Regions from separate parts of the Paraburkholderia gardini genome, predicted to be linked through region 2. Evidence: predicted binding sites of a transcription regulator. Region 2 holds the regulator's gene; each other region holds the start of a gene.
The links. Region 2 encodes FliA, which starts transcription of late flagellar genes. Its sites were predicted from a motif close to CTAAAGTTTNNNNNNNNNNNGCCGNTA; they were not measured.
Positions count from the first base shown of each region.

Region 1: a site for FliA is predicted at 6,975-7,001, ahead of fliS (flagellar export chaperone FliS). Genes of this name have one in related genera too.
Region 3: a site for FliA is predicted at 3,923-3,949, ahead of LPA37_RS07850 (DUF4088 family protein). Genes of this name have one in related genera too.

Region 1 is NZ_CAJQZB010000045.1:829-10,023, forward strand. Features, by position in the region: gene LPA37_RS24265 (flagellar hook-length control protein FliK) at 1-881, opposite strand, end outside; gene fliJ (flagellar export protein FliJ) at 923-1,372, opposite strand; gene fliI (flagellar protein export ATPase FliI) at 1,384-2,958, opposite strand; gene fliH (flagellar assembly protein FliH) at 2,952-3,626, opposite strand; gene fliG (flagellar motor switch protein FliG) at 3,613-4,608, opposite strand; gene fliF (flagellar basal-body MS-ring/collar protein FliF) at 4,598-6,379, opposite strand; gene fliE (flagellar hook-basal body complex protein FliE) at 6,616-6,951, shown strand; gene fliS (flagellar export chaperone FliS) at 7,093-7,527, shown strand; gene LPA37_RS24305 (flagellar protein FliT) at 7,524-7,853, shown strand; gene fliK (flagellar hook-length control protein FliK) at 7,936-9,195, shown strand, end outside.
Region 2 is NZ_CAJQZB010000041.1:22,131-32,915, forward strand. Features, by position in the region: gene flhB (flagellar biosynthesis protein FlhB) at 1-1,050, shown strand, start outside; gene flhA (flagellar biosynthesis protein FlhA) at 1,047-3,143, shown strand; gene flhF (flagellar biosynthesis protein FlhF) at 3,388-5,409, shown strand; gene LPA37_RS23295 (MinD/ParA family ATP-binding protein) at 5,402-6,271, shown strand; gene LPA37_RS23300 (RNA polymerase sigma factor FliA) at 6,302-7,036, shown strand; gene LPA37_RS23305 (flagella synthesis protein FlgN) at 7,154-7,603, opposite strand; gene flgM (flagellar biosynthesis anti-sigma factor FlgM) at 7,699-8,061, opposite strand; gene flgA (flagellar basal body P-ring formation chaperone FlgA) at 8,206-9,543, opposite strand; gene flgB (flagellar basal body rod protein FlgB) at 9,781-10,272, shown strand; gene flgC (flagellar basal body rod protein FlgC) at 10,380-10,785, shown strand, end outside.
Region 3 is NZ_CAJQZB010000007.1:123,178-133,962, forward strand. Features, by position in the region: gene LPA37_RS07820 (lactate utilization protein B) at 1-263, opposite strand, end outside; gene LPA37_RS07825 ((Fe-S)-binding protein) at 260-1,003, opposite strand; gene LPA37_RS07830 (CreA family protein) at 1,181-1,669, shown strand; gene LPA37_RS07835 (AraC family transcriptional regulator) at 1,730-2,569, shown strand; gene LPA37_RS07840 (AzlC family ABC transporter permease) at 2,762-3,439, shown strand; gene LPA37_RS07845 (AzlD domain-containing protein) at 3,436-3,759, shown strand; gene LPA37_RS07850 (DUF4088 family protein) at 4,104-4,862, shown strand; gene LPA37_RS07855 (ATP-dependent helicase) at 4,966-7,143, opposite strand; gene LPA37_RS07860 (hypothetical protein) at 7,374-7,646, opposite strand; gene LPA37_RS07865 (hypothetical protein) at 7,762-8,238, opposite strand; gene LPA37_RS07870 (RNA-binding S4 domain-containing protein) at 8,524-8,742, shown strand; gene LPA37_RS07875 (MATE family efflux transporter) at 8,859-10,295, shown strand; gene panS (ketopantoate/pantoate/pantothenate transporter PanS) at 10,409-10,785, shown strand, end outside.

The DNA of each region.
Region 1 (9,195 bases), on a different contig from region 2:
TGTTTCGCGCCTTCACCCTTCGCGCCCTTGCCGCCGCCGGCAAACGATGCCCCCGCCGCCAGACCCTTGCCCACGCCACGCGTGCCAGCATCGGCGTCGGTGGCCGAACCCGTGCCAGCCGCGCCCGCGCCCGTCTTCGTGGCCGGCGCGGCAATCGCACCCTGACCGTTGGCCAGCGCGGAAAGCGCCGCCTGCAATGCGTCCTGCACGGACTTGGGATCGAGCGATGCGAGCTTCTTGCCAATGGTCGTCACGCTCGACGCCAGCGTGCTCGCAGCAGCAGTCGTCGTCGCAGCAGTGCCGTCGGCCGGAAGCGCATCCGCAGCTTTCGACGCCGCTGCGTCCATCGCGGCGCTCGCCTGTGCCTGCGCGTCCGCCGCTGCCGCAGCGGCTGCTGCCGCCAGGGCGGCGGCCGTTGCCGGTGTGTCCGATGCGCCCGCGTGCTGGTGCGACTTCGTGCCCGCGCCGGTGGGCTTGCCCTTCCCGCTGGCCGCCGTGGTCTGGTGGTCCGTCGAAGAGGCGTCGGCCTTCGTCGTGCTGTCCGTGTCCTGCTTGCCGTCGGTCGCGCTCGTGCTGCTGTCCTTCGATGCATTCGCCGGCGTCGACGTGTCATGCACGCCCGACGTCGAAGACGATGCGGACGATGACGAACCCGCCGAAGCCGTCGTCGAACCCGACGATGACGACGATTGCGATGACTGGGACGATTGCGATGACGGCTGGCTGACCGGCGCCTTCGCCGCGCTGTTCTGCGAGTCGATGCTCTGCTGCAGCGTCTGCGAGAACGGCGGCGTGCTGCCGCCCGACGCGGACGACGATCCGCCCGATGCCGCGCCAGTGGTCGCGCCGATCAACGAATTGAGGAGTGAGAGTGACGTCATGCGTGATCCCGTGTGTTCGTGTCAGTCAGGGTGCGTGGGCGTCAGGCGCCTTCCACGCGCATCCGGAGAATGCGTGCTGCGTGTTCGTCGGCGTCGCGTTGTTCGCGGCGCGCGCTCTGCGTTGCCTCGGCGGCGTCGCCGCGCGCCTTCAGGACTTCGTAGGAACCGAGTTTCTGCTTCTGGCGCTGCCAGTCGGGCTTCGCCGCCTCGACGCGTGCGGTCGCGGTGGCGAGCAGCCCGCGCTGCTGCGCGATCGCGGCGTCGAGCGTGTCGATGAACGCCTGAAAATTGCGCATGTTGCCGGCAGGCATGCCAGATTGCGCCGTCGCTGTGAAACGACGGTGATATTCGTCGCGATACTGCACGAGTGAGTCGAGCTGCGCCTCGACCTCGCCGCGTTCGCGCTGCACGCGGCCAAGCCGTTGCGCGGCGGCGTCGACGTCGTCCTGCGCGAGACCAATCAGCGTCTTGATCGGAAAATGTTTCGACATCGACGTTCTCCCTATTCGAACAGTGCGTCGAGCATCGCAAGACTCGGCTCGAAGCCGGCGCTTTCGCGATAACCCTGTTGCAGAAACGCTTCCATGCGCGGATACAGCGCGATGGCCCGGTCGAGGACCTGGTCGCGCCCGCTCGAATAAGCGCCGACGTTGATCAGATCGCGGTTGCGCTGGTAGCGCGAAAGCATCTGCTTGAAAAGACGGGTGCGATCGAGATGCGCGTCGTCGATCAGCGCGGTCATCGCGCGGCTGATCGACGCTTCGATATCGATCGCCGGATAGTGGCCGGACTCGGCGAGCTGGCGCGACAGCACGATGTGGCCGTCGAGAATCGCGCGCGCGGAATCGGCGATCGGGTCCTGCTGGTCGTCGCCTTCGGTCAGCACGGTATAGAACGCGGTAATCGAACCGCCGCCTTCCGGGCCGTTGCCGGTGCGCTCGACGAGCGACGGCAGCTTCGCGAACACCGAAGGCGGATAACCCTTGGTCGCCGGCGGTTCGCCGACCGCCAGCGCGATCTCGCGCTGCGCCATCGCGTAACGGGTGAGCGAATCCATCAGCAGCAGCACGTGCTTGCCCTGATCGCGGAAATATTCGGCGAGCGAGGTCGCGTAGGCGGCGCCCTGCATCCGCAGCAGCGGCGAAACGTCGGCCGGCGCGGCGACGACGACGGAACGCGCGCGCCCTTCGTCGCCGAGAATCTGTTCGATGAATTCCTTCACTTCGCGGCCGCGTTCGCCGATCAGGCCGATCACGATCACTTCGGCGCTCGTGTAGCGCGCCATCTGGCCGAGCAGCACCGATTTACCGACGCCCGAGCCGGCGAAGAGCCCCATGCGCTGGCCGCGTCCGACGGTCAGGAGCGCATTGATCGCGCGCACGCCGACGTCCAGCACCTTGTGAATCGGCTCGCGATTCAGCGGGTTGATCGACGGCGCGGACAGCGGCGCGTCGTTCGCCGCGCCAAGCGGGCCGAGACTGTCGAGCGGACGGCCCGACGCATCGACGACCCGCCCGAGCAGCTCCCAGCCGACCGGCAGACGCTTCGCGCCCGCCATCGGATCGGCGATCGGCGCGCTTTCGAGCGGATAGACGCGCGCGCCAGGCAACAGGCCGTGGACTTCGGTGGTCGGCATCAGGAACAGCTTGTCGGCGGCAAAACCGACAACTTCCGCTTCGGCGAACGCGATCGGGCTGCCGGCAGGCAGCTCGATCATCACTTCCGAACCCACCGACAGGCGCAATCCGACTGCTTCGAGCACGAGACCGGCGGCGCGGGTAAGACGACCGCAGGCGCGCAGCGGTCGCGCGATCGCGTTGCGGGCGCGCAGGCTGTCGAGCTGGGCGCGCCAGGCCTGGAAATGCGGGTTCTCCGCAAGCGCCGGGTCCGGCACGAACGCGGGCGCGGCCGGAGCGGCGGCACGCGGAGCGCGGCTCGCCGCGGTCCTGGCGCCCGCAGCGGGCGCAGTCACCGCGGCGCGTTTCGATTCGGGCGCGCCGAACGACGCCAGCGCGAGCTCGCGTTCGAGCTCCGTCAGATCGCTGGATTCGATCTCGGCGAGCGTCGGCTTTACCATGTGCTGACCTTGCCCAACGCCGCCGCGACGCGTTCCCAGCGGGTGCCGATACCGGCATCGACTTCGCCCGTGTTCGCGTGCGCACGGCAGCCGCCGCGTTCCACCGAAGGATCGGTGCGCACGGTCCAGCCGCGCGTCTGAAGTTCCTCGAGCAGATACGCCTCGACCACCGGCAGATCCGCCGGGCTCACGATCAGGCTCGGCGCGCCGACGAGCGCGGGTTCCATCGCCAGCACTTCGCGGGCGGCGGCGATCAGCGCGGCCGGGTCGTGTTGCACGTGCTGGCGCACGACTTGCTGCGCGATGTCGAGCGCAAGCGCGACGAGGGTATCGGCGATTTCGCCGCGCGCGCCGGCGAGGGCGGCGTTGAACGTGTCGGCGATTGCCGTGAGGCGCACGGCTTCCGCGTGCGATTCGACGCGGCCCTGTTCGAGACCCTGCGCATAGCCCTGTTCGTAGCCGGCCTGATAGCCGAGCGCCTGGCCGGCGACATGGCCCGATGCGACGCCGTGTGCATGGGCGGCGTCGCGCAGGCGCTGCAGTTCGGCTTCGAAGGCGCCGTCGTCGACCGGTTCCGGTTCCGGCACCGGGTCGAACGAGGCCATCTCCCAGCGCTGGTAGGCCGAGAGGCTTTCCTTGCGCATGGGATCCTGATCAGACATAAGCATCTTCCGCCTTGCCGCCGATCACGATCTGACCGCTTTCCGCCAGGTTGCGCACGACCTGCAGGATGCGGCGCTGCTGCGTTTCGACGTCCGAGACGCGCACCGGACCGCGTGCATCGAGGTCTTCCGCGAGCAGTTCCGCGGCACGTTGCGACATGTTCGACAGGAACTTCTGGCGCAGCGCGGGCGGCGCGCCCTTGAGCGAGATGATGAGCGATTCGGACTCGACTTCCTTGAGCAGCAGCTGGATCGCGCGGTCTTCGAGGTCGAGCAGGTTTTCGAAGACGAACATCTGGTCGATGATCTTCTCCGCGAGCTCCGCGTCGTACTGGCGCACGTTTTCCAGCACGCCTTCCTCGTGGTTGGCCGACATGAAGTTGAGAATTTCCGCCGCCGTGCGGATGCCGCCCATCGGGCTGCGCTTCAGGTTGTCGCTGCCCGAGAGCAGGCCCGTCAGCACGTCGTCGAGTTCGCGCAGCGCGGTCGGCTGGATGCCGTCGAGCGTCGCGATCCGCAGCAGCACGTCGTTGCGCAGGCGCTCCGTGAAGCACGCGACGATTTCCGACGCCTGATCGCGGTCCAGGTGGACGAGGATCGTCGCGATGATCTGCGGATGCTCGTTCTTGATGAGTTCGGCCACGGCGGACGAATCCATCCATTTGAGGCCTTCGATACCGCTCGTGTCGCTGCCCTGCAGGATCCGGTCGATGATCGCGCCGGCCTTGTCGTCGCCGAGCGCCTTGGTCAGCACCGAGCGGATGTACTCGCTCGAATCGAGCGACAGCGCGGTGTGCTGTTCTGCTTCTTTGGCGAACTCCTGCAGCACCTCGTCGATCTGTTCGCGCGTGATGTTTTTCAGCGACGCCATCGCGACGCCAATCTTTTGCACCTCGCGCGGTCCGAGGAACCTGAACACCTGCGCAGCCTCTTCCTCGCCGATCGACATCAGCAGGAGGGCGCTCTTCACTACGCCTTCAGCGCTCATCGGACACCCAGCTCTTGACAACGGTTGCTACGATTTTCGGGTCCTGGCGCGCGATGTTGCGAGCGTAATCCAGGTGGCGTTCATATCTGCGTTTCTCGTGTTCGGACGTGAGCATGCTGGATTCCTCGTCCTCTTCGGTCACGACGGTCTTTTCCTGCACCGGCAGGCCGTCGAGCAGCATCGGCTCGTCCTGCGAGGGCAGAGAGGCGACGACCGGCTCCGGCGGTGGGAACGCGCGGCGCAGCGCCGGACGCACCATCATGAAGTACAGCACGAGTGCCACCAGACCGATTCCTGCGTACGTCGCGATCTGCTTCGCGAGCGCGATCATATCCGGCGTACGCCACCACGGCAGGTTCGCGTTCGGATCGATTTCCGTCAGGAACGCGCTGTTCACGACGTTCACCGAGTCGCCGCGCTTCGCGTCGTAACCCATCGCGTCCTTCACCAGCTGGTTCACCTGATCGAGCCTGTCGGCGGTTAGCGGCTGCATCGTGACGTGGCCCTTCGCGTCGACGCTGCGCAGATAGTTGACCACCACCGCCACCGACAGGCGCTTCACGCTGCCCATCGGCTGCTCGTAGTGGCGCACGGTCTTGTCGAGCTCGTAGTTGGTCGTGGTGTCCTTGTGATCGCTGATCGGTGTCGTCGTCACGCCGCTTGCGGCGTTCGCGCTCGCGGTGATCGGCGCGGACGCCGGCTGCGGCGGCTGGTTCGACAGCGCCCCCGGCACGCCCGACGCGCCGCTCTGGGTCATTTCCGTCGCCGTGCTCGACTGCTGGCTGCGCACGGCGGCCTGCTGCGGGTTGCCGTTCGGGCCGTAGTTCTCGGAGGTCTGTTCGACCTTCGAGAAGTCGACGTCGGCGCTGACCTGCGAATGCGCGTTGCCGGAGCCGAACAGCGGCGCGAGGATCGCGTCGATGCGCTGCTGCGTGTTGCGCTCGATCTGCTGGACGTACTTGAGCTGCGTCGCGTCGAGGCCGGTGCCGGAGGCGGGCTGCGTGAGCAGGTTGCCGTCCTGGTCGACAATCGTCACGTTGCGCACCGGCAGGTCCGGCACCGCCGACGACACCATATGCGTGATCGCCACGACCTGGCCTTCGTCGAGCATGCGACCCGGATACAGGTTGACGAGCACCGAAGCCGATGGCGCCTCGTGATCGCGCACGAACACGGAAGGTTTCGGAATCGCCAGATGCACCCGTGAAGACTTCACCGACGAGATCGATTCGATGGTCTGCTCAAGCTCGCCTTCAAGGGCGCGCTGGTAATTGACCTGTTCGGCGAACTGGCTGATGCCGAATTTCTGGTTGTCCATCAGTTCGAAGCCCACCGAGCCGCCCTTCGGCAGGCCCTGCGAGGCGAGGCGCAGGCGCATTTCGTGGACCTGCTCGGCCGGCACGAGGATCGCGCCGCCGGTTTCGCTGAACTTGTAGGGGATGTTCGCCGTCTGGAGCGCGTTGATGATCGCGCCGCCATCGCGGTCGGACAGATTGCTGTAGAGCACCTTGTAGTCCGGCGCCTGCGACCACATCACGAGGCCCGCGACGATGGCGATCAGCAGCGCGACCGCGAAGATCAGCGGCGCGCGCGGATTGCCGCGCATCTGCGAGAGCGAGGTCGGGAACGGCAGGCGCTGCGAAAAATTGCCGCCCAGACCGCCACCGAGGTCCGCGGCGCCTGCCTGGCCCGCGCCGCCGGCTCCGGCCTGTGCGCCAGCGAGGCCCATGCGGGCGTCGGGGTTGATCAAAGAGTTGGCTGACGAATCCATGCGTCGGGTATCTCCGGGATGCCTTGAGTCCTGCTCCGGCCCGCCGCGTCGGGCTTGACGGGCGCAGGGGCAGACACTTTCACGTTAGGGATTATCCCCACCGGCATGCAACCTGATTGGCCGAATAGAGCCGGGTTTCCCCCCTACTTTCGCGTCTGTGGCAAAAGGGCCGCTGCTATGCTTCATTCCAGATCGGCACGCCCAGGCACGCCGGTTTTCCTTCTTCTGGAGAGAACATGACATTGCCCGTGAGCCCACTTTTGTCGGCGCTACAGCAGATGCAGTCGATGGCCGCGCAGGCAGCCGGTGGCACCGCCCCGGCTGCTTCCGGGTCCGGCGCGGCCACGCCCGGTAACTTCGCCGCGGCGCTGAAGGCGTCGATCGACAAGATCAGCAGCGACCAGCAGAGCTCGATCAGCGAGGCGCATGCCTTCGAAATCGGTGCGCCGAACGTTTCGCTGAACGATGTGATGGTCGACATGCAAAAAGCCAATCTGGGCTTCCAGTTCGGCCTGCAGGTCCGTAACAAGCTGGTTTCGGCCTACAACGACATCATGCAAACCGCTGTTTGAGCCATCTCCCGGTCCCCTGTGGGCTAAAGCTTTACGCGTGTAATCCGATAACCCGGTTACAGGGATGACGGATTGCGGGCGGCGACGCTTCGTGACAATCCGCCAGCTATCCGCAATCTGCATCACACAGGAGGAGCGCCGATGTTTTCCCCAGGACAGGCTGGAGCCAATGCCTATGCGCGTGTCGGCGTCGAAACGGGGGTGATGGGCGCGAGCCCGCACCGCCTGATCGTCATGCTGTACCAGGGGGCGCGCCAGGCAATCGCGCAGGCCCGCATGCACCTGCAGCAGGGCAATGTCGCGGCGCGTGGGGAGGCGATCGGCAAGGCGATCGAGATCATCGGCAGCGGATTGCAGCAGTCGCTCAATCTGGAAGCCGGCGGCGAAATCGCGGAGCGGCTCGACGGGCTGTACACGTACATGGCGCGACGTTTACTCGACGCGAATATCAAGCAGAGCGAAGCCATGCTCGTCGAAGTCGACGGCTTGCTGGCCACGCTCGAAGAAGCCTGGATCGGGATTGCCCCGGAGATCGCGCGGATGGCGACACAGTCGTCCGCTGAAAGCATGAGATGACATCGAACGCAGAATATTTCGCCCGCTACGAGGCGATCGCAGCGATTTCCAACCGGATGTTGACGGCGGCGCGCCACGCGCTCTGGAATGACCTCGTGGTGTTGCAGGAAGAATATCGTCGGCTTGTTGACGGGCTGAAGCACGCAGAAGAAGGCGTGAAGCTCGACGATGCTGAGCGCTCGCGTAAATTCGAGCTGATCCGCCGCATCCTCGCCGACGACGCCACGATCCGCGATCTCGCGAACCCGCGCATGGCAAAACTGTCGGCGCTGTTCGCCGCGACCTGCCCGGCCAGCGTGCTGAAGGAACTTTACCAGGCGCGCTGAGCGCGCTTTTATCGACCCGTACCGTCGTCGGGGCGCATGGCCGCCGATGACCACGCGCCAGGGGCGCGCGAGAGGAACCGGCATGAACGGAATCGACACGGCTGTGGCTTCGCTGCTGGCAAGCCGCGTCGACAGCCTCCTTTCGATCGGCTCGCGGGCCGACGCCGCCACATCGCAGACGGGCGCCTCCGCGCTTACCGTCGAGACACCGGTTACGCCTGGCGGCGCGTTGCCCGCCGCACCCGCTACTCCTCAAGCTTCCGCGCAGACCGCGCTATCCGCTGTCGCCCTCACGCTCGACGCGATCGCCCGCTCGGGCGGCGACGCGACACCCGCTGTCGTCGGCCAGATGCCGGTGTGGGCCGCCGCGCCCGCGATCGACGTCGCCATCGAAGGCATGCTCTTGCCGCTGTTCGATACGCCGGCAGCGACGGGCTCGGGATCGGCTGCGGCCGGCGGGGCCGCGGCGAATACAGGCGCCGCCGCCGCGACGGGCGCAGCCGCGGCGAGCGTGGTCGCATCACCGTTGCCGGTTGCCGCGCTCGTCGCGGCGCTTCAGCGCACGGTCGCCGAAAGCGGTCTTTTCTACGAATCGCATCTTGCGCAGTGGCTCTCGGGGCAGCGCACGCCCGCGTCGCTTGCCGGCGAACCGCAGAACCGGCTCGCCGACGCGGCCGCCCAGCTTCCGCTCGACTGGAGCACGGACGCCAATGCTGCAGCGCAGCCGTGGGCGTCTGGCGCCGCCGCCCAGGCCCGCGCGACGGCCGCCACGCTGAACCCGAACGGCAGCGCGGCCACGTCACGCGGCGGGCCCGACGCTTCGCAGATGCAGGCGGCCCGCTTTGTCGCGCTCGAACTCGCCGCCGACGACGCGTTCCCGGATTCCTCGCAGTCGCTGCGCTCGCTGCTGCATACGTCGCCGGGCGACGCGGCGTCCAGCGCGAATTCAGCCACTACATCGCAGCAACTCGCCGCATCGATTCATCCCGCGACGATTCCACTCGTGCGCCAGCAACTCGATCTGCTGGCGACCGGGCAGTTTCGCTGGACCGGCGAGGCATGGCCGGGCGCGCGGCTCGACTGGACTATCGAACAGGACGGCGACGAATGGCAACGCAGCGGCGGCGGCGCGGAAGGCGACGAGCCGTATCCGTGGCGCACGCGACTCACGCTGTCGCTGCCTTCGCTTGGCACCATCGATGCCGATCTGACGTTGAACGGCACGCAACTGATGGTGCGGGTTCAGGCGAGCCCGAACGGCGCCGCGCGTCTTGCCGCGCAGGGTGAGCTGTTTCGCCAGCGCCTCGCGGCGGCCGGTATCGATCTCAGCGCGCTGTCGATC
Region 2 (10,785 bases):
GGCGAGCACACGCAGAACATGCTGCGCGCGGCCTTCACGTTCGACCACGCGACCGTCTTCGAAACGCGCAGCATGCTGATCGGCGCGGGCGTCGTGGGTCGCGAAGGTCTTTCCGTGCTGTTTCCGGTTCTCGCGCTGACGGGCGTCGCCGCGCTGCTCGCGCCGCTCGCGCTCGGCGGCTGGCTGATCTCGACGAAATCCTGGGAGCCGAAGTTCAGCCGGCTCGACCCGATCGCGGGTCTGGGCCGCATGTTTTCGATCAACGGCCCGATCCAGCTTGGCCTGTCGTTCGCGAAGACGCTGGTGGTCGGCATCATCGGCACGACGGCGATCCTGAATCGTCGCGATGAAATCCTCGCGCTCGCCATGCAGCCGATGCACGAGGCGTTCGCCAACGCGGTTCATCTGATCGGCGTCTGCTGCGGCATGACCGTGGCCGGCATGGCGCTCGTCGCCGCGCTCGACGTGCCGTATCAGCTCTGGTCGTACCACAAGAAGTTGCGCATGACGAAGGACGAAGTGAAACGCGAGCACCGCGAAAACGAAGGCGATCCGCACGTGAAGGGCCGCATCCGCCAGCAGCAGCGCGCGATCGCGCGGCGCCGGATGATGGGGGAAGTGCCGAAGGCGGACGTCGTCGTGACCAACCCGACCCACTTCGCCGTTGCGTTGAAGTACACGGACGGCGAGATGCGCGCGCCGAAGGTCGTCGCCAAGGGCGTGAATCTCGTGGCGGCGCGCATCCGCGAACTGGCCGTCGAAAACAACGTGCCGCTGCTCGAAGCGCCGCCGCTTGCACGGGCGCTGTATCACAACGTCGAGCTGAACCGTGAAATTCCGGGCCCGCTCTACGGCGCGGTCGCCGAAGTGCTGGCGTGGGTCTACCAGCTCAAACGGTTCAGGGACGAAGGCGGCGAAAAGCCGGTCGCGCCGACGGAGTTCGACGTGCCCGCCGAACTCGACAAGGGCGGCGTCCCCGACGACGAAGCCATGCAGGAAGCCGCCGACGCACTCGGCGATGAAAACGAAGGCAAGGGAGCCTCAGCATGAACGCACGCATCGGGTTCCTTTCGCGACGGCCGGACGCATTGAGCGGCACCAACCTGCGCGCGCTCGCGGGTCCAGTGCTGATCGTCATGATCCTCGGCATGATGATCCTGCCGTTGCCGCCCTTCCTGCTGGACCTGCTGTTCACGTTCAACATCGCGCTTTCGGTGATGGTGCTGCTCGTCGCCATGTACACGATGAAGCCGCTCGATTTCGCGGCGTTCCCGAGCGTGCTGCTGTTCTCCACGCTGTTGCGGCTCTCGCTGAACGTGGCGTCCACGCGGGTCGTGCTGCTCGAAGGTCACAAAGGACCGGACGCGGCCGGCCAGGTGATCGAGTCGTTCGGTCACTTCCTCGTGGGCGGCAACTTCGCGGTCGGTATCGTCGTCTTCGTCATCCTGATGGTGATCAACTTCATGGTGATCACGAAGGGCGCGGGGCGGATCGCGGAAGTGTCCGCGCGCTTCACGCTCGACGCGATGCCCGGCAAGCAGATGGCGATCGACGCCGACCTGAACGCCGGCCTGATCAACGAAGAACAGGCGCGCAAGCGCCGCCTGGAAATCTCCCAGGAAGCCGAGTTCTACGGCTCGATGGACGGCGCGAGCAAGTTCGTGCGCGGCGATGCGATCGCCGGCCTGCTGATCATGGTGATCAACATCATCGGCGGGCTGATCGTCGGCGTGGTCCAGCACAACATGGACTTCGCGGCGGCCGGCAAGGTCTACACGCTGCTGACGATCGGTGACGGCCTCGTCGCGCAGATTCCCTCGCTCGTGATTTCGACGGCAGCCGGTGTGATCGTCTCGCGCGTCGCGACCAACGAAGACATCGGCACGCAGCTGACCGGCCAGCTTTTCACGAATCCGCGCGTGCTGGTCATCACCGGCGCGATCCTCGTGCTGATGGGCCTGATTCCGGGCATGCCGCACTTCGCGTTCCTGCTGCTCGGCGGCGGGCTGATCCAGCTTGGCCGCACGATGAAAAAGCGCGCGTCGCAAAGCAAGGCCGCCGCGGCGCTCGTCGACGTCGTGCCGGCCGCGCTCACGTCCACCGAAGCAACCGAAGCCAGCTGGGACGACGTGACGATGATCGACACGCTCGGTCTGGAAGTCGGCTACCGGCTGATTCCGCTGGTCGACAAGAACTCCGACGGCGAACTGCTCAAGCGGATCAAGAGCATCCGCAAGAAATTCGCCCAGGAAATCGGCTTCCTGCCGCCGGTCATCCACATTCGCGACAACCTGGAACTGCGGCCGAACGGCTACCGGATCGCGCTGAAGGGCGTCGAAGTGGGCGTCGGCGAAGCGTATCCGGGCCAGTGGCTCGCGATCAATCCAGGGCAGGTGACGGCCGCGTTGCCGGGCTCGCCCACACAAGACCCGGCCTTCGGCCTGCCGGCTGTCTGGATCGATACGAACCTGCGCGAACAGGCACAGGTGTATGGCTACACGGTGGTCGATTCGAGCACGGTTGTCGCGACGCACCTGAATCACCTGGTCGTCACGTATGCGTCGGAACTGCTCGGCCGTCAGGAAGTGCAGTCGCTTATCGAGCGGATGCAGAAGGACACGCCTTCGCTCGTCGACGATCTGGTGCCGAAGATCCTGTCGCTCACGACGCTGCAAAAGGTGTTGCAGAACCTGCTGGAAGAAGGCGTGCCGATCCGCGATTTGCGCACGATTCTCGAATCGCTCGCCGAACACGCGCCGAAGATCACGGATGCGCACGACCTCACGGCGGCGGTGCGTCTCGCGCTCGGTCGCGCGATCACGCAGCAGTGGTTCCCGGGCACCGGCGACATGCAGGTGATGGGCCTCGACCCGAATCTCGAACGGGTGTTGTCACAGGCGCTCTCGACCGGCGCGAATCCGGGCCTCGAACCGGGCCTCGCGAATACGCTCCTGACCGAAGTGCAGAAGGCGATGCAGCGCCAGCAACATCTGGGTCTCGCGCCCGTGCTGCTCGTGCAGCATGCGCTGCGTGCGATGCTCGCGCGCTTCCTGCGCCGCAGCCTGCCGCAACTGAAAGTGCTGTCCTACGCGGAAGTGCCCGATACGCGGCACGTGCGCGTTGCCAATGTGATTGGCGCGTAAGGCCGGCCGTTTTGCTTCGCCGCTGGCGTCGAACCAGCGGCCCGCGCACCGCTTCATACCCCACTCCCGTTGCCTTTCGCGCGGATATCGGCGCGCGGGCGCCGTGCGCGGCGCGTGCCTAATGCGCGAATTGCCCGCCTTTCCCGGTCTTTATCCACCGATGGGCGGTGGACTTAATTCGCAATAATCCGTCTCAATGGGAAGCGGTATGTTGCCGGTCCGTGACGCTCATCGGGAGTCAAGCTTGAACATTCGTAAATTTGTCGGCGCAACGAGTCGTGACGCGCTGCGTCTCGTTCGTGAAGCACTGGGCTCCGATGCAGTCGTCCTGTCGAACCGTACGATCGAAGACGGCACGGTCGAAATCGTCGCACTCGCCGATCGCGATCTCGCCGCGATTTCTCCCGCGCAGCAAGCCGCCGATGACTTCGGTTCCGGAGTGTCGTTCGGCGCTGGCAATAGTGGTAACGGCAACTTCGGCACCGGACTGAATGGCGGCGCGGGATATTCTGGCGCGAACCCCGGTTCCGGCACGGGCAGCAACACCACGATGAGCACCGGCTTTGGCGGCGCGCCGGCTTCGTACCCGTCTTCGGCGATGCCGTCGATGGCCGTGAATCCATACGCGAGCGCCATGCCGGATGTCTTTTCCTCGGTGTTCGGCGCGAGTCCGGAAGCCGGCACGGAGCGCGCGGCGACGCCGGCCGGCGAAACCGGATCGAACGACAGCAGCACGCTGGCAGGCAACGCCGGCGGCACCACGTCCAGCACCCGCACGACCGATGACGCACGCATCGAGATCCGTTCCGAAGCGCGGCTCGAAAGCCGTCCGGACACGCGCGCCGGCAGTCGCGCTTCAGGCCGCCCGGAAAACCGCATCGACGCACGTCCGGACATGCCGACGCCACCGTCGGTCATGACGCCGCTGCCGGCAATCGCCGAGGCGCCGGGCCGTCCGCGCACGATGGTCGAAACGAACCCCTGGCTGATCGATCACGCGCGCCGCATCGCGGCGACGGATGTCGCGCACACCGCGAAGTCGGTGATGACGCCGGCCACCGCGATGGCGCGCGGTCTGGGCGCGCCGGTCGACACGCTGGCCGCAATCGACGATCCGGGCACGCCCGACTGGGCGCGCGAAGCCGCCGACCTCGCGGCACGCCGCGCCGCGCCGCGCGCCGCACCGGCGAAAGCCGCCGCGAAGGGCGGCGTGAACTCGCTTGCCGGTCTGTCTCCGGGCGCGGCAGCGGCCGTGACCGACGGCATCAAGGCGCGCATGGAGCAGATCGTCAACGAAACCGTGATGAGCGAGCTCGCATCGCTGCGCGGCATGATGGAAGAGCAGTTCACCGGCCTCTTGTGGGCCGACCGTCAGCGTCGCAGCCCGACGCATGCCGCGCTGACCCGGCATCTGTTCGCAGCCGGTTTCTCGGCGCAGCTCGTGAAGATGATGGTCGAGAACCTGCCGGCGGTCGAAAACATGGACGCGGGCATGGAATGGGTGCATTCGGTGCTCGGGGCGAACCTGCCCGTGATCGAAAACGAAGACGCGCTGATGGAGCGCGGCGGCGTGTTCGCGCTGACGGGGCCGACGGGCGTCGGCAAGACGACCACGACGGCGAAGCTCGCGGCGCGCTGCGTGATGCGCTTCGGCGCAAGCAAGGTGGCGCTGCTGACGACCGACAGCTACCGGATCGGCGGCCACGAGCAACTGCGCATTTTCGGCAAGATCCTCGGCGTCTCGGTACATGCGGTGAAAGACGGCGCGGACCTGCAACTCGCGCTGAGCGAACTGCGCAACAAGCACATCGTGCTGATCGACACGATCGGCATGAGCCAGCGCGACCGCTCGGTGTCGGACCAGATCGCGATGCTGTGCGGCACGGGCCAGCCGGTGCAACGTTTGCTGCTGCTGAACGCAACGAGCCACGGCGACACACTCAACGAAGTGGTGCAGGCCTACCAGAAGTCGCCGGATAACCAGGCGCTCGCCGGCTGCATCCTCACGAAGCTCGATGAAGCGACGAATCTCGGCAGCGTGCTCGACACGGTGATTCGCTACAAGCTGCCGGTGCACTACGTGTCGACCGGCCAGAAGGTGCCGGAGAACCTCTACGTCGCGACGAAGAAATTCCTGATCAAAAGTGCGTTCTGCATTCCGCGCGACGGCTCGCCGTTCGTGCCGCAGGACGACGATATCCCCGCGCTGCTCTCGGCACTGTCGGCGCGTTCGACGGCCGATCTGCACGAGGTTCGCTTTGGATAAGTTCGTGCTCGATCAGGCGGAAGGCTTGCGTCGTCTGCTCAACCGGTCCGGTTCGCGCGTGGTCGCTGTTACGGGCGGCTCGTCCGGCGTCGGTTGCACGACCGCGGTGGTGAATCTCGCGGCCGCGCTCGCGGAGCTTGGCCGCGACGTGCTGGTGATCGACGAGCGTTTTGGCAAGAACTCGGTGAACGGCATGCTCGGCGGCGTGCGCGGCGCGGGCAACTTCACGGCGGTCGTGCGCGGCGAGATGGCGCTCGCGCAGGCCGTCGGCCGCCACGAGCTTGGCTTTGGCGTACTCGTCGCTTCGCGCGGCAATCGCGAGGGCTGCACGCCGGAACAGCTGGCGCTGCTGCTCGCCGGACCGGCTGACATCGTGCTGATCGACGCGGAACTCGACCACGACGGGGCGCTGTCGTCGCTCGCGATGCAGGCCAACGACGTGCTGATCGTCACGCGCATCGACGCCCAGGCGATCACCGACGCGTATGCGTGCATGAAGCGTCTGCATTTCGCGCACGCGATCCCGCAGTTCCGCGTGCTGGTGAATCGCGTCCAGAGCGCGGCGGATGCGCACAGTGCGTTTGAAAATCTGGCGGGCGTCGCGGGGCGGTATCTGACTGTCGCGCTGGAAGAAGCAGGATGTGTGACCGCTGACCCGCGCATGACGCGGGCCGTGGAGTTGTCGCGCTGCGTCGTCGATGCGTTTCCGTCGACACCGGCTGCGCGCGACTTCCGGCAGGTCGCCGGAGAACTGCAGTACTGGCCGATGCGGCCAGCGATGTCGTCACGGACGCCCGGGGTGGCTTCCGCGACAGTAACAGCGGCGAAACACGCCGACCAACCGTCTGCGCAGCACGCCTGAGAGGCGAAGCGCGGAGACAAGGGGAGCACGATGTACAACGCTCAGGGAAAGATCTCCCAGGCCGACGTCCTGGCAAAATACGCACCGCTGGTGCGGCGCCTCGGCCTGCAGCTCGTCGCCAAGATGCCGGCGAGCGTGGATCTCGACGACCTGATCCAGGCCGGCATGATCGGCCTGCTGGATGCGGCGAGCCGGTACAAGGAAGATCAGGGCGCGCAGTTCGAAACGTACGCAAGCCAGCGGATTCGCGGCGCGATGCTCGACGAGCTGCGCAGCAACGACTGGCTGCCGCGCAGCCTGCGCCGCACTTCACGCGAGGTGGAAACGGCGGTGCACAAGGTGGAACAGCATCTGGGCCGCTCGGCGAGCGAGACCGAGATCGCCGATCACCTGAAAATGCCACTCGACGAATATCAGTCGATGCTGCAGGACCTGCATGGCAGCCAGCTGATCTACTACGAAGATTTCGACCGTTCCGCCGACGATGAGCCGTTTCTCGACCGTTACTGCGTCGACCATTCGGACCCGCTGTCGGCGCTGCTCGACGACAGTCTGCGCTCGGCGCTGGTCGAAGCGATCGACCGCCTGCCGGAACGCGAGAAGCTGCTGATGTCGCTGTATTACGAGCGCGGGCTGAACCTGCGGGAGATTGGCGCGGTGATGGAAGTCAGCGAATCGCGCGTGTGCCAGTTGCACAGCCAGGCGGTTGCGCGGCTGCGCACGCGGTTGCGGGAAATGGCGTGGGCGGGAGCGGAGGCGGGCTGATATCAGCCGGTTTCGCGATATCTCCACCCATCGCAGAAAAAGCAACGCGGCGCACCAGGCGCCGCGTTGCTTTTTGTGTCAGGGATTCAGGAAGCGAAACGGTCCGCGTGACCGGGCTTAAAGCCCGTTATTCGCCGGAATCCGTCCGTCCGGGCCGTAGAACCCGACGCGTTCGGTGGTGACCGCGACGTTGAGCGCTTCGAGCGCGCGCTGGTTGTAGTCCATCCGCGTGCGAATCAGCGAACCGTTCAGGGTGTTCGAGCGGCGCGCGCGTTCGGCGGCTTTTTGCAGCAGCGACCATTGCGCGGCCAGTCGCGCATCGCCGTCCGCGGCCAGCTCCATCCCCGGCCAGCCGGCCGGATAGCCGAGCTCAGCCAGTTGCGCATCGCGCAATTGTTCCAGCGTGGAGAGTTTGCCGACCAGTTCGGTTTTCTTTTCGACGATCGGCGGGAGCGTTTCGAGCGGCTCAACGGCAGTGAGCGCCTTTTCTTCCAGGGCGAGAACCGAGGCAAAGGCTTCGACGGTCGAATATTCGTCGATGACAGTAGAAAGCAGGGCGTCTTTCATCACAACTCGCTAGACACGCTGGCCCGCGCGTTGCATGCGGACCCAGTTTGACAAATGCCGCCCGGCACGAGGCGCACCATGCACCGGTGCGTCAATCAGTTGCCGGTCGACGGGCTCTTCTTCTGCAACAGGTTGCGTGCCGTTTCCAGCACGCCATCAGCAATCTTGCCGGTATCGATCTTCAGCGAACCGTCCTTGATCGCCTGACGGATCGATTCGACGCTTGCCGTATCGATGTCGGCCGAGCCAGTGGAGGCGAGGCTGTGCAGATGCGCGGCCAGTCCCGACAGGCTGACGCTCGCGTCGCCCGACGCGCTGCCTGCCGCACTGCTGCTGGCTGCTGCACCGGCGGCCGTTGCGCCCGCGCTCGCCGGAGCGGCGTCGCCGCCTTGCTGCGCACGCTGCGCGGCGTCTTTCAACGTCGGCAGACCTGAATTGGATGTGGAATCGACTTTCACGATTGGCTTCCTGAACGATTTGAGTCTAATAACGGCATTCACGAATCGAAACTTTAGCTCAATCGATACCGCCCGCTTCCGGTCTTCTTCCTGTGCGCACAGTGCTCGCGGCGCCCCGGTGTTCCGTCATCCCGCCCCAGAAAACTAGAGCTGGATCTCGACGGTGCCACCGTTCTTCACAATTCCCTGGATCACCTGGCCACTGGCCGTCTTCACCCGCACCGACTGGCCGGGCGCTGCGTTGTTCATCGCGCTGCCTTCCGCCGAAATCGCAAAACCCTGCCCTTGCGCGACCACTTTCACGGTCTGGCCGATCGTCACCGACGACGCGCTCTTCAGCATGTCCAGGCGCAGCGGCAGGCCGGCGGACACACGCATCGTGGTGGCCGAGCCGATGGCCTGCGACGGATCGGTCACGATCGATTGCGGCAACATCGTCAGATCGCCTTCACGGGCGACGAGGTCGGCGGCGGAAAGCGTCTCGCCGGGATTCATCGGGCGCGAGGCCACGTAATAGGTGGCGTGCACGGTAATGCGCGCCTGCATGTACATCGTCCACGGACGCTCGCCAGCACAGCGCACACCGACAGTCGTGCGGCCCCAGAGGCGCGTGCCGGTCGGCATGAACGGCTCGAACGTCGCGCAGGCGGCGAGCCCGCGCGGAAACACCGGCGCAATCGTGATCTCGACCTTGCCCGGCAGGCCGACGACCTGCTGCTGCAGGAACGCGAGCGCGGCGCGGCGGACCGCTTCGCCGTCCTGCTGGCCGGCGGGAACGGGTGGCGCGGCTTGTACGGCCTGAGTCGCCGCCTGCGTGGGCTGTGCAGCGACGGTCTGCAGCGCAGCGGACAGCACTGTCGGTTGCGAAGCGGGTACGCTGCGCGCCGCTGCATGAGCGCCCATCGCGCGCGTCGTGTTGCCGGCACTGGTGCCCAGTTGCGGCGGCTCGCCGCGCGATGCGAGCGTGTCGAATTGTGCCGCGGCATCGCTGGCGGGCGGGTTCGCCGCGACCGGCCGCACCGGCTCGGCCATGCGCACGGCCGGTTGCGAGGGCGCGATGATCACCGGCGTCACCTGGCGTTCGGCAGGCTGCATGCTGACGCGCATCATGCCCGGAGCCGGCGCCTCGCCCGCGCCGGGAATGACAATCGCACCATCCGCGTGGGCTGCGTTGGCGAACCGGTCGATGTTGTTGCGATCGTTCGGCGACGCGCGGCCGGCTGTGTCCATCGCCGCGCGCTGCATGGCAGCCGTTGGCGCCGGCGCATTCATGCGCCCGGCCATTGCCGCGAGCGCGCCCGGATTCGTCTCGGCGGGTCCCGCGATCACGATCGGTCCGCCGGCGTCCTCCGCGTAGGCGGACGAAGGCAGCGCCGCGCCGGCCGCGCCGACGGCGAGCGCGAGCCACGCCGCCAGCGTCCGTACGGTGCCCGCACTGGCGCGGCGCGCGGTGTGCGGGAGAGCGGAAGCGGACAGGGACATGGTGTTTCTCCATCGGAATGCACTGGTACGAATCGCATTCTAGAGAGCGGCCCTCTCTGGCAAACGTTGAATAGAGGCCCCCTTCCCCGGTTATTCGTCCGATTGCCGCCTGGCGCCGGCCCCTAAGATGCATCACATGCAAAAAGGCCTTCATGGTCGCCATCATCGTTCGCTGCGCCTCGCGCAAAGCGCACATCGGCCGATCAGGAAGCCCCGGACCGTCATGGGGAAAGATCAATGCTGGACAAACTCGATGCCGAATTCGCTTTTGGCCGCCAGGCGCTCGATGTGCGCGCCTACCGTCAGGAGCTGCTGTCTTCGAATATCGCCAACTCCGACACGCCCGGCTACAAGGCACGCGATGTCGATTTTTCGTCGGCGCTTGCCGGCGCGCTGAAAAAGAGCGGCGGCGCCGTTCAGGGCGCGTCGAACAGTTCGACGCTCGCCATGACGCAACCCGCCGGTGTGACGAGCGGCATGTCGATGGTGTCGACGCAGCCAGGACACCTGCCGGGCAAGCAGACCCTTCAGGCCACCGGCGGCCCGACCGACGACTTCGGCACGGTCGCATACCGCATTCCGGCGCAACCGTCGCTCGATGGCAATACCGTCGATCTCGACACGGAGCGCGTGAACTTCGCCGACAACTCGCTGCACTTCGAGTCGGGCATGACCGTGTTGTCGCAACAGATCAAGACCATGCTCTCGGCGATCACGTCGGGTTCGTAAGCAGGCACGCAGGAATATCACGCATCACCGCATCTGATTTGAGTACCGCCAGAAACCACACGCTACGGGATTAATAGCCGGACACCGGCAAGAGAGGTCGAGAAGCCATGCCTTCCCTGATGAATATTTTCAATGTCGCCGGTTCGGCGATGTCCGCGCAGTCGCAGCGGCTCAACGTCACGGCGTCGAACCTGGCGAACGCGGACAGCACCACCGGTCCCGACGGCCAGCCGTACAAGGCCAAGCAGGTCGTGTTCGGCGTCAGCCCGATCGCGGGCGGCGCACGCACGAGCTCCGGCCAGCAGATCGGCGGCGTCCAGGTGACGGGCGTCATCGACGATCCGACGCCGATGAAAACGTCGTACGAACCGGGTAACCCGGCCGCGAATGCAGACGGCTACGTCACGTTGCCGAACGTCGATCCGGTGCAGGAAATGGTCAACATGATTTCGGCCTCGCGCTCGTATCAGGCCAACGTCGAAACACTGAATACCGCGAAGCAGCTGATGCTGA
Region 3 (10,785 bases), on a different contig from region 2:
TCTTCCGCGTTCGCCGCCCAGTGAACCACGACGCCGTTGGCCCCGGCCGCATCCGCGAACTGCTCGAGATACGACGACAGATGCGACAGTGCGTGTTCCTTGATGCCCGAGGCGAGTTCGCGCATCGTCTCCCATTCGGCGATGCCGTGCGCCTGCGCATCGCGCTTCTGGCGCAAATCCCACAACCGTTTGTCGTGAAACGCGACGTGATCCGCTTTCGCGATGAATTCGCCGGCCGCTTTCGCGTGATCGATACGCTTCATTCGCGTGCTCCGTTCAGCACCTGCGCGATATGGATGAAGCGGGCGTCCGCCTTCATCCGCTCGGCGCAGCCCTGTTGATGCATCAGACACGACATGTCGCCCGACACGATGTACTGCGCGCCCGCATCCAGATGATCGCGCACCTTGTCCTGCCCCATGCGGACCGAGACGGCCTCTTCGGTCACCGAGAACGTGCCGCCGAAACCGCAGCATTCGTCGGGTCGCGCGGGGCTCACGAACTCGATGCCCTTCACGCCCTGCAGCAGCGTGCGCGATTTCGAGAACGGCATGCCGGCGATCTCCGAAACCGATCCCTGATGCAGATGCCGCAACGCGCTGCAACTGTTGTGCAACCCGACGCGGTGCGGAAACTCCGCCCACGGAAATTCCCGCACGCCGACTACGTCATGCAGGAACTCGACAAGCTCCCAGGCACTGGCCCGCACCTTCGAGACTTCGCCAGTCTGCTCGATGGCGGTGAAATGCTCGCGCACGTGGTGAGTGCAGCTCGCCGACGGTCCGACGATGTAGTCGTAGCCCGCGAAATTGCGGGCGAACACGCGCTCGGTGCCGGCCGCGTCGACCTGCGCGCCGCTGTTGCCCATGGGCTGGCCGCAGCAGGTCTGGTCCTGCGGATAGTCGACGTCGATGCCGAAACGCTCTAGCAGTTCGAGCGTCGCAATGCCGACTTCCGGGTAGAACGCATCGATGAAACAGGGGATGAACAGCGCGACTTTCATGGGTAAACCAGACGGGTTATAGGGGACGTCGTGCGACGGCGATGCGGAATTCACACACCTGTCGTTATTGGTAAAGTTGGTCTGACCATCAAATATAAAAGGGACGCAAGGCGCTGTCAAACCTCGTCCGCACGCCGACCTGCCGGTATACGATGGCGGTTTTCTGATGGAATTGCGATGACACATACATTGTTGCGGGCGTCGTTCATGGCCGTGTCAGCGGCATGGCTGGCCGGGGTCGCGCCGCTCGCGCACAGCGAGGAAGTCGGGAGCGTCAATACGAACTTCCATCTGACGGGCTCCGATCGCGTGGTGGTCGAGGCGTATGACGATCCGGACGTGGCCGGCATCACCTGCTACGTGTCGCGGGCGCGCACGGGCGGCATCAAGGGGACGCTTGGCATCGCGGAAGATCCGACCGAGGCGTCGATTGCCTGCCGGCAGGTCGGCGCGATCCACTTCAACGGGCCGCTCAGGCAGCAGTCGGACGTGTTTTCCGAACGCATGTCGCTGGTCTTCAAGACGCTGCATGTGGTGCGGGTCGTCGATCCGAAGCGCAATACGCTCGTGTATCTGACGTACAGCGACCGCGTCGCCACGGGCAGCGCGAAAAACAGCGTCACAGCCGTACCGATGCCGGCCGGCACGACAATTCCGGTGAAGTAACAAGTCGGCCCATCGAATGGACGCTCGCGCTAGACTGATGGGTCCAGCTGGACTTTGCTCATGACTTCGACCGGTTCTTCCACCCGCTTTCGCGATTCCCCCCGCTACTGGCGCACGCCGCTCATCCCCGGTGCGGAGATGCTCACGGCCGAGTATTACGATCAGGCGTTCACGCCGCACTGGCACGACGCGTACGCGATTCCGGTGATCGAAGCGGGCGCGGAAACCTACCGTTATCGCGGGTCGACCCATGTCGCCGAGGCCGGCAGCGTGCCGGTCATCAATCCTGGCGAGCTGCACACTGGCTCCCGGGCCGTCGATGCGGGCTGGCGCTACCGCGTGATGTACGCGCCGGTCGACTTCCTCCAGAGAATCGCCGACGACCTCGCCGGCAGGCCGCAACCGTTGCCGTGGTTCGATCCAGGCGTGATTCGCGATCGCGATCTCGCGTACCGCCTGCGGCACGCGCATCAACTGATGGAAGCCGGCGACGACCTGCTCGCGGCCGAAACCGCGATGATCGACGCATTGTCGACGCTGCTCGCCCGCTACGGCAGCACGCAGCCCGAAACGCAAAGAATCGCGGCGAACGATCCGCGCGTCGCGAGGATGCAGGCACAACTGGGCGCCGACCTTGCGGCGCCGGTGCAACTGTCGGATCTGGCGGGCGCCGTCGGGTTGTCGCCCTTTCACGCCGCGCGGCTCTTCGCGCAGGCGACGGGCATGCCGCCCCACGCGTGGCGCAACCAGATCCGCCTGCAACGCGCGCTGGGACCCCTGCGGGCGGGTGCCTCGGTCGCGGACGTCGCCGCCGCCAGCGGCTTCGCCGACCAGAGCCATTTCACACGCCATTTCCGGCGCATGTTCGGCGTGCCGCCGGGGCGCTGGCAGTCGGCATAAGTGGCCCGGATGGCGTCCGGCACGCCTGCCCCCTTGCTCAACGCGGCCTGGAACCCGGAACGCCACCCGTAGCAAGAACGTACAAGCCCATTTCGCCCAGGACGACTACGCTCCGTGTTCAAAGGAGAAGTCAGATTGAGCCAGTCCAGCCATTTCAGTGAATTCGTCGCGGGGGCCCGCGACACGATCCCCATGATGGTCGGCGCCGCGCCGTTCGGCGTCATTTTCGGCACGCTCGTCACATCGGGGCCGCTGCACCTGTGGCATGGGCAGCTGATGTCGCTCGCCGTGTTCGCCGGGTCGGCGCAGTTCATCGCGGTCGGTCTCATGGCGGGCAATGCGAGCTTCATCGTGCTGTGGGCGACGACGTTCGTCGTGAACCTGCGCCACGTCCTCTACAGCGCGACGCTCGCACCGTACGTCGCGCACCTGCCGCTGCGCTGGCGCGTCGTGCTCGGCGGCCTGCTCACCGACGAAGTGTTCGCCGTCGCGTGGACGCACTACCGGCGTCACGCGCCAGGCGAGATCGGCCCATGGCATTTCCTGGGCTCCGGCGTCTCGATGTACGTCAACTGGCAAATCTGGACGCTCGCGGGCCTGCTGTTCGGCGCGGCGTTTCCCGGCCTGCAGTCCCTCGGGCTCGATTTCGCGATGGTCGCGACGTTCATCGCGATCGTCGTGCCGCAGCTCATCGCGTTCCGCTACATCGCCGCGGCCGCGACCGCGGGCGCGCTCGCCTTTTTCTGGCAGGGCTGGCCGTACAAGCTCGGTCTGCTCGGCGCCGTGATCGCGGGTGTCGCGATCGGCGTGGCGCTGTCGCGGCCGGAAATGCAGCGCGCGCGCCGACGCACCGCGGAGGCCTCGCAATGAGCTACGTCCTGGTCATTCTCGGCATGGCGCTGATCACCTGGCTCATTCGCACGACGGTTTTCATCGTCGGCGACCGGCTGGTGTTTCCGCCGCTCGTGCGCACCGCGCTCGGGTTCGTGCCGGTCACCGTCCTGACCGCCATCATCGTGCCGATGGCGGTGTCGCCTCATGGCGGCGGCGCGGAACTGACATGGCGCAATCCGCAACTGGTCGGCGCACTGGCTGCCGTCCTGGTGAGCGCGCTCACGCGCCGGCCGCTCCTGACGATCGCTGTCGGGCTGGCCGTCTTCTTTTTGTGGCAAGGCGTCGTGCTGAGGTAGCGCCGGCGGCGCGGGCAGTTTCCACGGCCGGGCGCGGGCTGGCTCTTCCCGCCAGCCCGCATCGCTTTTATAACGCCAGTTCCACAGCACTCGCCCGGAGCCCACCTGCGCACCGGGGCCAGACCGCCCCGCCTTGTCTCGTGGCCTTCCTCCATCAATCCGGCTCAAGTTTTGGCGACGTCCGCCGATAAACAGTCGACGTCCCCTTGCCGGACCGGCGCGATCGCCGGTTTCGCCAGAAAACAGGGACCAGCCGCGCAATGTGTCTGGCGGATCGCCCATCGGCGGGCCGCCGGCGACGCCAGACAGACGCAGCGCGGGACGACCACTCGGGACAGAAAGCTATGGGTCACATCACCCTTTCACTGAAAGACGAAACCATTGCGTCATTGCGCAAGGATTTCGACGCGTTTCTGCGCGTATCGCTGAAGCTCGATCCGCAGTTCGCGACGCCTTCGTTCGAGGATTTTCTGCGCGCCAAGCTGCTGGACAATATGGTCCCGCTGACGGAGCACGCGGTGCAGCGCATGTTGCAGGGCGGCCAGTACGCATGGGCCAAGCGCACACTCGACAAGGAATTCCCCGACGTCGTCGCGATCCTGATGCGTCAGGCGAACGAGTTCGGCTTCGGCTTCGCGGCGCGCTCCGAATGGACGCCCGAAGAGCTGGCGAAGCAGTGCCGCGACTGGGCGGCGGCCATCGTCACCGAAGCACAGGGCGACCCGACGCTGGTCGATCCGCTCGCCGCGCAGATCAAGTCGGCGGCGCAGGACATCCAGGCGCTCGAAGAGATAATGCAGACGCCCGCGTGGCGGCTCGCGGAATCGCTGCGCCAGCGCGTGTACGAAGCGAAGATCGGCTGCGAAACGAGCGTCGGCAGCATGGCGCGTGAAAAGCTGGGCGAACTGCGCGGACTGCTGCGGCTCGGCATTTCGCACGGCTCGTTCCAGAAGCAGGAAGCGCAGCAGATCATGGAATACCTGCGCCTCCTGAAGCCGGATATCTTCGTCGAAGAACCGTACGACATGTTCACGCGGCTCGCCGCGTGGCTGCGCAATATCTTCACCCCGCCGCCGCGCACCCAGCAACGGCAGTCGCGCTAAGCGTGACCGCGGTCGGAGCGCCCGTAACTGAGCCGCCGCTGAGCCGTCACTGCGCCGCTGCAGGCCCGCGTCGATCACACGCCCGCGGCGCTGGGCGCATCGCTCAATCCCACATCTTTCTCAGCTTCGCCGCGATCTCGATCTTCGCGTGGGCCGCTGCCGCAAGCCCGGCGGCCGTCGGCGCGGCGGGCACCGGCACATGCGGCCATGCGTGCGCGTCGAAGAGCGGCAGCAGATGCGCCGGAATGAACCGCGTACGCTGCGCCCACACGTGACGGTCGCCGAGTTGCGTCTGGTTGTGCACGTAGAAGCGCTGCGGCACGACGATATGCAGGTCCTCCTTTGCACGCGTCATCGCGACATAGAGCAGGCGCCGTTCTTCATCGAGTTCGGTGTCGTTGCCCGTCGCGAGATCCGACGGAATGCAGCCGTCGACGCCGTTCAGCACGAACACGTTGCGCCACTCCTGCCCTTTCGCAGAATGGATCGTCGACAGGATTAAATAGTCTTCGTCGATCAGCGGCACGCCCGATTCATCGCTGGTGGCGTCGGGCGGATCGAGCGTCAGCTCGGTCAGAAAGCGCTCGCGCGACGCATAGGTGCCCGCGATGCTTTCCATCTGCAGCAGATCGCCCTGACGGATCGAAGCATCTTCGTGATTGCGCTCCAGATGCGGCTCGTACCAGCGGCGGATCAACTCGAACTCCGCCGGCCAGGCCGACTGGCGCCCACACAACTGCGACATCAGTTCGACGAACGGTTGCCAGTCTTGCGCCGCGCGGGCCGGCGGCGTGAACGACGCCAGCGCGCCCGCTGTGTGCTGCGCACCGCGATACAGGCCGACGGCTGTGTCCGTGTCTTCCGGCGGCGTCGCGCCAGCGCGTTCGGCGACCTGATCGAGCACGCGCGCGGCCGTTGCCGGCCCGATGCCCGGCATTAACTGGACGACGCGAAAACCCGCCACCCGGTCGCGCGGATTTTCCGCCCAGCGCAATACGGCGAGGACGTCCTTCACATGGACCGAATCGAGGAATTTGAGGCCGCCGAACTTGACGAACGGAATGTTGCGCCGGGTCAGTTCGATCTCGAGCGTCGCGCTGTGATGGGCGGCCCTGAACAGGATGGCCTGCGATTTCAGCTTCATGCCGTCCTCGCGCGCCTCCAGCACTTTCTCGACCACATAACGCGCCTGATCGACTTCATCGGCGACGGTGACAAGACGCGGACGTTGCGCCGATGCGCGATCGGTCCACAGGTTCTTCGTGAAGCGCTCGGCCGCGAGATCGATGACGGCGTTCGATGCGGCAAGAATCGGCTGTGTCGAACGATAGTTGCGCTCGAGCGTGACCTGTTTCGCCGGCGGATCGAAGTGCGCCGGGAAATCGAGGATGTTGCGCACCGTCGCGCCGCGAAACGAATAGATGGACTGCGCGTCGTCACCGACAACCGTCAGGCCGCGCCCGTCCGGCTTGATGCCGAGCAGGATCGACGCCTGCAGGCGGTTGGTGTCCTGGTATTCGTCGACAAGCACATGATCGAAGCGCCCCGACAGGTCGGCCGCGATCGACGGCTCCGCCGCCATGTGCGACCAGTACAGCAGAAGGTCGTCGTAATCGAGCACGCTCTGCGTCTGCTTGGCCGCGACGTACGCGGCAAAGAGCGCGCGCAGCTCGGCTTCCCATTCGCGACACCACGGAAACGCGGTGTCGAGCACGTCGGCGAGCGTTGCACTCGTGTTCACGACGCGCGAATAGATCGAAAAACAGGTGTTTTTCGACGGGAACCGCTTCTCTTTCGCCGACAACCCGAGTTCATGACGCACGAGGTTCATCAGATCGGCGGAGTCTTCGCGATCGTTGATCGTGAAGGTGGGCGACAGGCCGATGAGATCGGCGTATTCGCGCAGCAGACGCGCGCCGACGCTGTGAAACGTGCCCGACCAGGTGAGCCCCTGGGCGAACGCCGCCCGCGCGCCGGGCGCGGCGCCCGCGATGCGCGTGACGCGCCGGATCATTTCCTGCGCGGCGCGCCGCGAAAACGTGAGCAGCAGGATGCGACGCGGGTCGGCGCCCTTCATCACCAGGTGCGCGACGCGATGGGCCAGCGTATTCGTCTTGCCGGAACCCGCGCCGGCAATCACCAGCAGCGCGCCGGATGGTTCTCCAGAATCGTCCGCACCGAATTCGACGGCCTCGCGCTGGGCCTCGTTGAGCTTCGCGAGCCAGGCGGCGGCATTGGAGGGCGGGGAATCGGCGGTGGAGAGCACAGTGGTCGGGAGCATAAGGTGACGGAGGGCGACGCATACTGTATATCCATACAACCCGTGCCGACAAGCGCCCTGTTTGGGGCTCCATGGCGGCGACCGAAGCGATCCGCGCTTTCTTTGGGATTTTCAGCTCACGCAGACAGGAACGGCCCGGACGCGCATAGCGCTCCGGGCCGCTCGTTGCGACACGCCGTTGGCTCGGACGAAACCGTGACGCGGGTCGGGGACGCGAGAGGCGTGCGTGGTTAATCCTGCTTCTTTGCGTCCTTCACGCGAGCGTCGGCCGCTGCCTTGTCGGCATCGGACTGCGCATCGGTCTTCTTCCTGTCCGCCTTTGCCTGAGCGACGGCCGCCTTTTTATCAGCCTTCGACTGTTCCTTCGCGGCCTTGCTGTCTGCATGCGTGACAGGCTCCGATACCGGATCACGCGAAGGCGCGGTTTGCGCGAAAGCGGCGGCCGGCATGCCGGCCGACAGGCAACCTGCGACAAGCGCCGCGATGAGTGTGCTGGTTTTCATGGGATACCTCCTGTTGTGCCGTCTGCATTCTCCGCATGAAACGGTCCCGGCAGGGGAAACGGCTGAAACGGGGCCCGGAAAATGGGCGCGGGCAAGAGACGCGATTACCGACGGGTTACTGGTGTGTATCGGTTCCCGGAGCCGCGCCCTGTCCCTGCGTGCCCTGCATTTGCGCGTTCATTTCGTTGCTCGCGGCGGCCTTGTCAGCCTGCTTGTTGATCTTCGCGTTGCGCACGTCCTGCTTGTATTGCGCCTTCGCATCCTTCTGTTCCTGCTTCATCTGCGCCTTCGAAGCCTTCTTCGACGCGCGGTATTCGGCGTTTGCCTGCGCGTTGGCATCACGCTTCTGGACGAGCGGATCGGCCGAACCCGGCGCGACCAGTCGTTGCGGCGCCGGCGTGACGGGCGTTACACCCTGCGCGGCCGGTGCGGCCGGCGCCATGTCAGCGCCTTGCGCGGCGGGCATCTGCATCTGGGACTGGGGCTGGGCTGTCGCGCCCGGAGCCGGTTGCGCGCCTGTCTGCGCGAACGCAGCGCTCGAAGCAAGGGCGGTCAGGGCGGTACCGATCAGAAGCGAACGAATCTGGGTCATGGCTTTCCTCTCTCAAGTTGTCCGGCCGGGCGTCGAATCTGGCGTGCCGCATTCAATGCGCACCGCGTCCGGTCTGTTGAGCCTCGCTACAAAATGCAGCAGGCTTTTCTACAGACTGCCCTCTGGAGAGTGAAGTTCGACCGCAAACACCGGGTGTTACTCAACGTTTCATTTCCTGACAACTCGATAACATCTGCTTGCAGAGCGGGCCAAAGCAGGCACGCAGAGTGCGTCCATGAGACTTCTGGCTTATGATTCGATGTCGTATCCCGACTGGCGCGCGCCATGCCCAACCTCGATTTCACGCTGACCGGCGACTACGTCGAACTGCACAACCTGCTCAAGATCACGGGCCTCGCCGACAGCGGCGGCTCGGCGAAAGTAATCGTCGCTTCCGGCGCCGTGACCGTCGACGGCCAGATCGAAACGCGCAAGACCTGCAAGATCCGCGCGGGCCAGGTGGTGCTGCTGGGCGACACGCGGATCGCCGTCCACGAAGGTTAGCGAAAGAAATTGCACCAGAAATGTGCTTCGTGATCGACAGCGGCACAGCTTCCCAATAAGCTGTCTCTTTTAGAAGAAAACGGCGCGGACCGCGTTCCGCGCGCCGTTCCTCGTTCATGACCCAACCCGGTTTGCCCCACATAACCGCCGCGCAACCGTCGCTATCGCGGCATGCCGCCGATACCGCCCGCCTCGCCGCCCCGCTCGCCATCGCACAGCTCTCGCAGATGGCGATGGGTGTCACCGATACCGTCCTGCTCGGCTCGCTCGGTCCCGACGCGCTCGCGGCCGGCGGCCTCGGCGCGAACCTGTTCTTCGTCGTCGTGACGCTGCTGCAGGGCGTGCTGACGTCCGTCAGCGTGAGCGTCGCGCATGCGCGCGGCGCGCAGGCGGAAGAGCGCGTGCCGCACATCTACTGGACAGGTCTCCTGCTCTCGATCCTGCTGGCGATACCCGCGTTCGCGCTGCTGTCGTTCGCGAGTCCGATCCTGCTCGCGTTCGGCGAGCCCACGCTGCTCGCCCATAACGTCGGCGAATACTGCGCGATGCTGCGCTGGGGCACGCCTGCGAGTCTGATCGGGATCGGCCTGATGCGCTCGTTCCTGCCCGCGATCGGCGCCGCGAAGCGCCTGCTCTGGGTATCGATTGGCGGCGTGGGCGTCAACGCGTTCCTCAACTACGGCCTGATTCACGGCGCGTATGGCCTGCCGAGGCTCGGCTTTCTCGGCTCGGGCGCGGCGACGACCATCACGGTATGGCTGACGGCGCTCATCCTGATGGCGCTTCTCCACCTGCGTCCGAGATATCGCCATTTCGTGACGGCGACACGTCCGGAGATGCCGCTCATGGGCGAGCTGTTCGGCATCGGCTGGCCCGTTGCGATCACCTACGGCGTCGAGTCGACGCTTTTTCTCGCGACCGGCCTGATGGTCGGCCTGCTCGGCGAATCCCAGCTCGCCGCGCACCAGATCGCGCTCAATGTTGCTTCGGTGGCGTTCATGGTGCCGCTCGCGATCGGCCAGGCAGCGAACGTGCGAGTCGGCTACTGGTCGGGCGCCGGACAACCGCTTGCCGCCCGGCACGCCGGGTTCGTGGCGATCGCGCTCGGCGTCGGCTTCATGGTGCTGTCGGGCACCGTGCTGATCGTGGCACCGCACGCGATCGTCGGTCTGTATCTGCATCTCGACGACCCGGCGAACGCATCGACGGTGTCGCTCGCCGCGTCCCTGCTTGGCGTCGCGGCGATTTTCCAGATCGTCGACGGCATGCAGACGGTCGGCTCCGGCTGCCTGCGCGGCCTGAAAGACACCCGCGTGCCGATGATCGCCGCCGCATTCGGCTACTGGGGCATCGGCTTTCCGACTGGCTACACGCTGGCGTTCCACTTTGGCCTCGGGGCGCGCGGCCTGTGGTGGGGCCTCGCCGCGGGCCTCGCCAGCGTGGCGCTCCTGATGACGCTGCGCTTTCACCACCTGAGCCTGCGACGCGTACCCGCCATCCCGGCCGGTCAGCCGGGCACCGATAGCGCGACCGACCCAGGACTTACCCGGTAAACGCTGAAAACATGGCTGGAAACGCCTGTCGACTGGAAACCGGCCGGTAAAATAAGCGTCCGCTACATAGCGGCGCCGTATTTACCGTCAATCCAGGCAAACAGGATCTTTTCATGCTCGCCCGCGCTACCCGCCTTTTCCCCCTGTGGGCCGTGTTCGTCTCGTTCGCGGCCTGTTTTTCGCCGACGTCCGTAACACCCATCGCTCCGCACGTCACCACGCTGCTCACGATCATCATGCTGGCCATGGGCGTCACGCTCTCAGTGGCCGATTTCCAGCGTGTGTTCACGCGGCCGGCTCCGGTCGTGGCCGGCATCGTGCTGCATTACCTCGTGATGCCGCTTGCCGCGTGGGCCATCGCGAAGGCATTGCGCATGCCGCCCGACCTCACGGCGGGCATGGTGCTCGTCGGCAGCGTGGCGAGCGGCACGGCGTCGAACGTCATGATCTATCTGGCGCGCGGCGATGTCGCGCTGTCCGTCACCATCAG